3 regions of the Lysobacter sp. 5GHs7-4 genome follow, and region 2 is predicted to be linked to each of the others. Evidence: predicted binding sites of a transcription regulator. Region 2 holds the regulator's gene; each other region holds the start of a gene.
What was found. Region 2 encodes HrcA, which represses chaperone genes, less so after heat shock. Its sites were predicted from a motif close to TTNGCACTCNNNNNNNNNGAGTGCNAA; they were not measured.

Region 1: a site for HrcA is predicted at 1,113-1,139, ahead of rpoH (RNA polymerase sigma factor RpoH). Genes of this name have one in related genera too.
Region 3: a site for HrcA is predicted at 1,107-1,133, ahead of LVB77_RS04865 (co-chaperone GroES). Genes of this name have one in related genera too.

Annotation. Positions count from the first base shown of each region.
Region 1 is NZ_CP089924.1:4,682,107-4,684,374, forward strand. Features, by position in the region: gene rpoH (RNA polymerase sigma factor RpoH) at 224-1,102, opposite strand; gene LVB77_RS21140 (TetR/AcrR family transcriptional regulator) at 1,473-2,042, shown strand; gene LVB77_RS21145 (SDR family NAD(P)-dependent oxidoreductase) at 2,137-2,268, shown strand, end outside.
Region 2 is NZ_CP089924.1:2,823,825-2,826,092, forward strand. Features, by position in the region: gene grpE (nucleotide exchange factor GrpE) at 1-68, opposite strand, end outside; gene hrcA (heat-inducible transcriptional repressor HrcA) at 615-1,664, opposite strand; gene recN (DNA repair protein RecN) at 1,981-2,268, shown strand, end outside.
Region 3 is NZ_CP089924.1:1,119,246-1,121,513, forward strand. Features, by position in the region: gene LVB77_RS04860 (helix-turn-helix domain-containing protein) at 1-266, opposite strand, end outside; gene LVB77_RS04865 (co-chaperone GroES) at 1,180-1,467, shown strand; gene groL (chaperonin GroEL) at 1,574-2,268, shown strand, end outside.

The sequences.
Region 1 (2,268 bases), 1.9 Mb from region 2:
GGTTCCGGCTTTCGCCGGAATGACGGCATTGCGAATGACGGCGTTGCGAGTAACGTCACCGCGAATGACGGCATTGGGAGTGACGGCGCTGCGAACGATGGAGTTGCGGACGGCGACTCAGGCGCGCAGCGACGAAACCCATACAACAGCAGAAAACCCCGACCCACAACGCGAATGGCCCGGTTTCCCGGGCCATTCGATGCTTGCAGCTTGCGCGTGCGGATCAGGCCGCGAACAGCGCCCGCATCTTCTTCAGCGCGTTGGCTTCGATCTGGCGGATGCGCTCGGCGCTGACGCCGTACTCGTCGGCCAGCTCCTGCAGCGTGATCTTGCTGTCGGCGTCCAGCCAGCGGCGCTTGACGATATCGCGCGAGCGCTCGTCCAGACCCGACAGGCCTTCGCGCAGCAGGGCGAGCTGGTTGTCTTCCTCGTCCTCGCGCTCGTAGCTCTGCGACGGGTCTTCGTCGTGCGCGCGCAGGTACGCGGCCGGCGACGGCGGCGCGTGGTCGTCGTCCTCGTCGGACGGCGCGTCGAAACCGACGTCGCGTCCGGACAGGCGCGATTCCATCTCCAGCACTTCGCGCTCGGAGACATTGAGATCCTTGGCGACCTGGCTGACTTCCTCGGCGTTCATCCAACCCAGGCGCTTCTTGCTCTTGCGCAGGTTGAAGAACAGCTTGCGCTGCGCCTTGGTGGTCGCGACCTTGACGATGCGCCAGTTCTTGAGAATGAACTCGTGCATCTCGGCGCGGATCCAGTGCACCGCGAACGAAACCAGGCGCACGCCCTGCTCCGGGTCGAAGCGCTTCACGGCCTTCATCAGGCCGATGTTGCCTTCCTGGATCAGGTCGCCGATCTGCAGGCCGTAACCGTTATAGCCACGGGCGACGTGCACCACGAAACGCAGGTGCGAATGCACCAGCTCGCGGGCGGCGTCGAGGTCTTCTTCGTCGCGGAAGCGGCGCGCCAGGGTCTGCTCGTCCTCGACGGTGAGCACCGGGATGCGGTGCACCGCGCCGATGTACGCGTCCAGCGAACCGAGCGCGCTGGGCACAGGCAGGTTGTTGGCGACTAGGGCGTTGGAGAGAGTGATCTGGGTCATGGCAGCCATCTTAGCAGTCGGGGTCTAAGACTGCTAAAGACCCCGGAAGTTCCGCAGTGTTGCGTGGATAGAACGAATCCAGACCCCGCGCCGGTATCGACCGGGCCTTGGACACTCGCCCCAACTATGAAAAATTAACTATAAAAATCAGCTGCTTATCAAATCACACCTGGGGTATCCGAAGGGTGAACACCGCCGCGGGCACGGCGAGGTACGTGAACGGGCCCTATAGCGAGCTGGGGCCGGCCGGCACGGGCACAAGCCCCCTCTTTCGGCAGGGGTAGGCGGTCGCGCCGTTGGTCGGTCCGGTCTTGCGTCGGGCCATCATCGCCCAATATGATTGAGTACGCACTCAATTACATGCCGCGCCATGGCCCGCCCCAAGAGCGAAGACAAACGCAACGCCATCCTCGCCGCCGCCATCCAGGCGATCGCCGAGCAGGGCGCGAGCGCGCCGACGTCGAAGATCGCCCAGCGCGCGGGCGTGGCCGAGGGCACCTTGTTCACCTACTTCAGCACCAAGGACGAGCTGTTCAACCAGCTGTATCTGGAGATCAAGACCGAACTGCACGGCATCATGCTGGCCACCTATCCGCGCGAGGCGGCGTTGAAGGAGCGCATGCGCCATGCGTTCTGCAACTACGTCGGCTGGGGCGTGCGCCATCCGGCCAAGCGCAAGGCGATCGCGCAACTGGGCGCCAGCGAACGCGTGACCGAGCAGACCCGCGCCGAGGCGGCGCAGCTGTTCGCGCAGCTCGGCGCGCTGCTGCAGGAAAGCACCGCGGAAGGCACGCTGCGCGGCCTGCCGCAGCCGTTCGTGTCCGCGATCATGGCGGCCCTGGCCGACACCACCATGGAATTCGCCGCGCGCGAACCGGAACACGCGCAGCGCTACATCGATTCGGGTTTCGAAGCGTTCTGGAACGCCACCTCGCACTGATCGGCGCCGACGCGCCGTGTTTATTTGTCCGATTTAATGAGTGATTAAGCACTCAAATACGTTTTTCTCCCCTACTCCCATCAGGTACCCGCTCATGTCCTCTCAAGTCTGGTTGGTCACCGGCAGTTCCCGCGGCCTTGGCCGCCATATCGTCGAAGCCGCGCTCGCCGCCGGCGAACGCGTGGTCGCGACCGCACGCGATCCCGACACCCTCGCCGACCTGGTC
Region 2 (2,268 bases):
GGCGCGGCGGCCGCGGCCGGGTCCTGCGCGTCGAGGGGGAGTTCGGAATTCGGGTCGTGCTGGTTCATGCTGGGTGGGTCCTGGCGGTACGTCCGCGACAGGGCCAGCTATTGGGGCCGTGCCGGGACCGTTCAAGTGCGCCGGCCCGGCCGAAGTGCCGCGATCTACGGCGATCGTGCGCCAACCGCCGCGAGCGCCGCCGTTCGACGCCAATTTTGGGACGATGGGCACCCACACCGGCCGAATAGCCCGATCCCCGCACCGATGTCCGCGCCATCAACGCCCTGCGGAGCGGCACGTCCAGCCTGCATATCCGCCGTTGCTCCCTGCAGGAGCGGCGTAAGCCGCGACCGCGAAAACCGGCGCCCGGCGCCAGCCGACTTCGGGCACAACCCCACACACGACGCCCCACCGCTCCGGCATCGCGGCTCACGCCGCTCCTACACAAAAGCAGGCGCCCAGGCTCGAATCCGCATCCGCTTTCTGTGGGAGCGGCGTAAGCCGCGATGCCGGAGCGATGGGCGTGGGCGGCCGGGTTACGTCCGCAGCGGGCTGACGCCGGGCGCCGGCTTTCGCGATCGCGGCTTACGCCGCTCCCACAGAAAGCTGGCCGCTCAAACCTCAGGCTTGAACGCATCCCCCAGCGCATCGGCCGCCGCCTGCACCACCGGGATCACCCGGTCGTAGGCCATGCGGGTCGGGCCGATCACGCCCAGCACGCCCAGCACCTGCCCGCCGGCGGTGTACGGCGCGGTCACCAGCGACACGCCTTCCAGCGGCGCCAGCCCGGTTTCCTCGCCGATGAAGATGCGCACGCCCGGCGCATGGATGGTCCGCTCCAGCAATTGCAGGATCTCGCGCTTGCGCGCGAAGGCCTCGAACAGCTCGCGCAGGCGCTCCACGTCGGACAGCTCCTGCACGCCCATCAGCCGGGTCTGGCCGGCCAGCACCATGTCGTCGTCGCGGTCCGGCGCCAGCGCCTGTTCGGCCAGTTCCACCGACTGCGCCAGCAGCGCCGCCATCTCCGACTGCGCGCTGCGCAGCTCGCGCAGCAGGGTCGCGCGGATGTCGGCGACCGGGCGGCCGGCGAAATGGCTGTTGAGGTAATTGGCGACCCGCTCCAGCTCGCTGGCGTCGAACGGGCGCCGGGTCTGGATGATGCGGTTCTGCACGTCGTGATCGGCGAACACCAGGATCGCCAGCACGCGCTGCGCGTCCAGCGGCACGAAGTCGATGCGCCGGAACGCGAACTGCTCGCGCTTGGGCACGCTGACCACGCCGACGAAATGGGTCATCGCCGACAACAGCTCCGAGGCGCTGCCCAGCAGGGCCTGGGTGCCCGATCCGGTCGGCAGCTCGTTGCGCAGGCGCGCCAGGTCGCCGTCCGGCAGCGGCCGCACCTGCAGCAACGAATCCACGAACAGGCGATAGCCCTGCGCGGTCGGGATGCGCCCGGCCGAGGTGTGCGGCGCGCTGAGCAGGCCGGCATCCTCCAGGTCGGACAGGATGTTGCGGATCGTGGCCGCGCTCACGTCCAGGCCCGCGTGCCGCGCCAGCGTCTGCGAGCCCACCGGTTCGCCGCTGTGGATGTAGCGCCCGATCAGCGTGCGCAGCAACTGGCGCGCACGCGGGTCCAGGCTGGGGTCGGAAGTGCGGCGATTCATGGCAGTGGATATAAGCGCGCACGGCGGCGGGCGCAAGCGGCGCGGCGCGGTTTCGGGGGCCAGGCGCGTTACGGGACGGCTGCGGCGGGCGATGCCTTCCCTGCAGATCGTCGCTACGGCATCGCGGCCTATGACCGAAGTAAATCCCCGTGGGACGCCGCTCCCACAAAAAGGCGGGGCGCGGTTACCGGAGGCCCACGCCGGTCTCGGTCCAATCTCAGCCTTGGAGACTATTCCGACACAGATTGGCGGCATTCCCTGCTAGCCCGGTCATGCCCGACCCGGCACAATCGCGGCTCCAGCACACCCCCAACGCATGCTCACTCATCTTTCCCTCAAGCATTTCGTCGTGGTCAGCGCCGCCGAACTCGCGTTCGGCCCCGGCCTGACCGTGATCTCCGGCGAGACCGGCGCCGGCAAGTCGCTGCTGGTCGACGCCCTGGGCCTGATCAGCGGCCTGCGCGCCGACAGCGGCGTGGTCCGCCACGGCGCCGACCGCGCCGAGCTGGTCGCCGACTTCTCGCTGGACGACGCAGCCCCGGCCGCCGCCTGGCTGCGCGAAAACGAACTGGACGAAGACGACAGCTGCCAGGTCCGGCGCGTG
Region 3 (2,268 bases), 1.7 Mb from region 2:
TCGACCAGCAGGGCCTCGGCCGCGGCCACCGAATCCATCTCGGTGTCCGCCGACAAATTCATCTTGCCGCGCCCTGTGGCCAGCCATTCGAACTGCACGCCCGTGATCAGCGCGACCTCGCGCAGATGGGCCACGCTGGGGAACTTGCCCTGTGCGCTTTCCCAGTGCCCGACCGCGCTGCGCTGCACGCCCACCGCCGCGCCCAGGGCCGCTTGCGACATGCCTGCATGGCGCCGCGCGAGCCGAATCCGTTGTTGTGGCGTCATCCTTACGCTCCTTGTTGAGGGGTTTTTGCCTACAAAATAGCCATTTGCTACCACCGGTCACTAGGCGACCGATAGTGAGAATACCTTGTGTGCTTTCGGTAGCAAGTTGAGCCCGAAGGGGGGTTCAAAGTCAATGGCGACGGCGTTCAGCCTTTCGCGATGCCACCAGGAGTCGGCAAATTTCGCGACCGGGGACCTAGAAAATGTGACGTGGAGTGAACAACATCCACTCACGCCAACAAGGACGTCGGCAAACGACACGAGGTCGGTTCGGGGGAAGGGGCGCAGGATCGCGCCATGCTGAGGACGGCCATCTCCGCACCAAAGAGCGCGTTCCACGGGACGCGCTCTTTTCTTTTGGGCGATCCGAACGCAGTGCCGCCGCAACGCGGCGCACCTGCACGCACCTGGTTTTCGTCGCCGCGCATAACGCGGATCGCGGCGTTTCTCCCCATGCCTTTCCGACGCCGCGATTCGCGCTTGTTCGCAGGGTCGCGCCGGCCGCGTCGTCGTGGCGTAAAGGCGTGAGCGGCCGCGCCGTTCGACACGCCATCGCGACACGCCGATCGCGACGCGTCCCCGCCTGCTGCCTGTAGGAGCGGCGTGAGCCGCGGCGACCGCCAACCCGCACCGGCGGCGCAGCCTCCGGATCCCGCACGACCCGCCGACTCCCGCGCCTTGGGCGCGCGCTCGACGGCCGCCCCGTCAGGCGCCCCGGCCCCGAATCCCGGACGGCTCCGCAGGCCGCGCTGGCGCCGTCGCTCGCCGGGCGCTTGAAAAGCCCCGTCCCCGCCCCATCTCCTGGCTATCCCGGTCCGCCGGGCGTTTTTGTCCCCGGCATTGGCACTCTGCTGGGGCGACTGCTAAAATTCACGTTCTTTCTCCACCCATTCAGTCACTTACAGAGGTCGTCATGAATCTCAAGCCGCTCTATGACCGCGTCGTGGTCAAGCCGATCGAAGCCGACGAAATTTCCGCCGGCGGCATCATCATCCCGGACGCCGCCAAGGAAAAGTCGACCAAGGGCGAAGTCGTCGCCATCGGCGAAGGCAAGGCGCTGGACAACGGCAGCCTGCGCGCACCGAAGCTCAAGGTCGGCGACAAGGTCATCTACGGCCAGTACTCGGGCAGCTCCTACAAGCAGGACGGCATCGAATACAAGATCCTCAAGGAAGACGACGTTTTCGCGATCGTCGGCTAAGCGCCGCGACGGGGCCCACGCGATTCGAGTAGCGCTTGCGCTGCGATTCCGCCCCGTACGCCCTCCGCTCTTCCTCATTCCCAATCCCTAATTTCGGAGTTTCAAAATGGCTGCCAAAGAAATTCGTTTCGGTGAGGACGCACGCGCCAAGATGGTGCGCGGCGTCAACGTGCTCGCCAATGCCGTGAAGGCCACCCTCGGCCCGAAGGGCCGTAACGTCGTGCTCGAGAAGAGCTTCGGCGCGCCGACGATCACCAAGGACGGCGTGTCCGTCGCCAAGGAGATCGAACTGGCCGACAAGTTCGAGAACATGGGCGCGCAGATGGTCAAGGAAGTCGCTTCCAAGACCTCCGACAACGCCGGCGACGGCACCACCACCGCGACCGTGCTGGCCCAGGCGCTGATCCGCGAGGGCATGAAGGCGGTCGCCGCCGGCATGAACCCGATGGACCTCAAGCGCGGCATCGACAAGGCCGTGGTCGGCGCCGTCGAAGAGCTGAAGAAGATCTCCAAGCCGTCCTCGACCAGCAAGGAAATCGCCCAGGTCGGCGCGATCTCGGCCAACTCCGACGCCGACATCGGCGACCTGATCGCCCAGGCGATGGACAAGGTCGGCAAGGAAGGCGTGATCACCGTGGAAGACGGTTCGGGCCTGGAGAACGAGCTGGACGTGGTCGAGGGCATGCAGTTCGACCGCGGCTACCTGTCGCCGTACTTCATCAACAACCAGCAGTCGATGCAGGCCGAGCTGGACGATCCGTTCATCCTGCTGCACGACAAGAAGATCTCCAACGTGCGCGA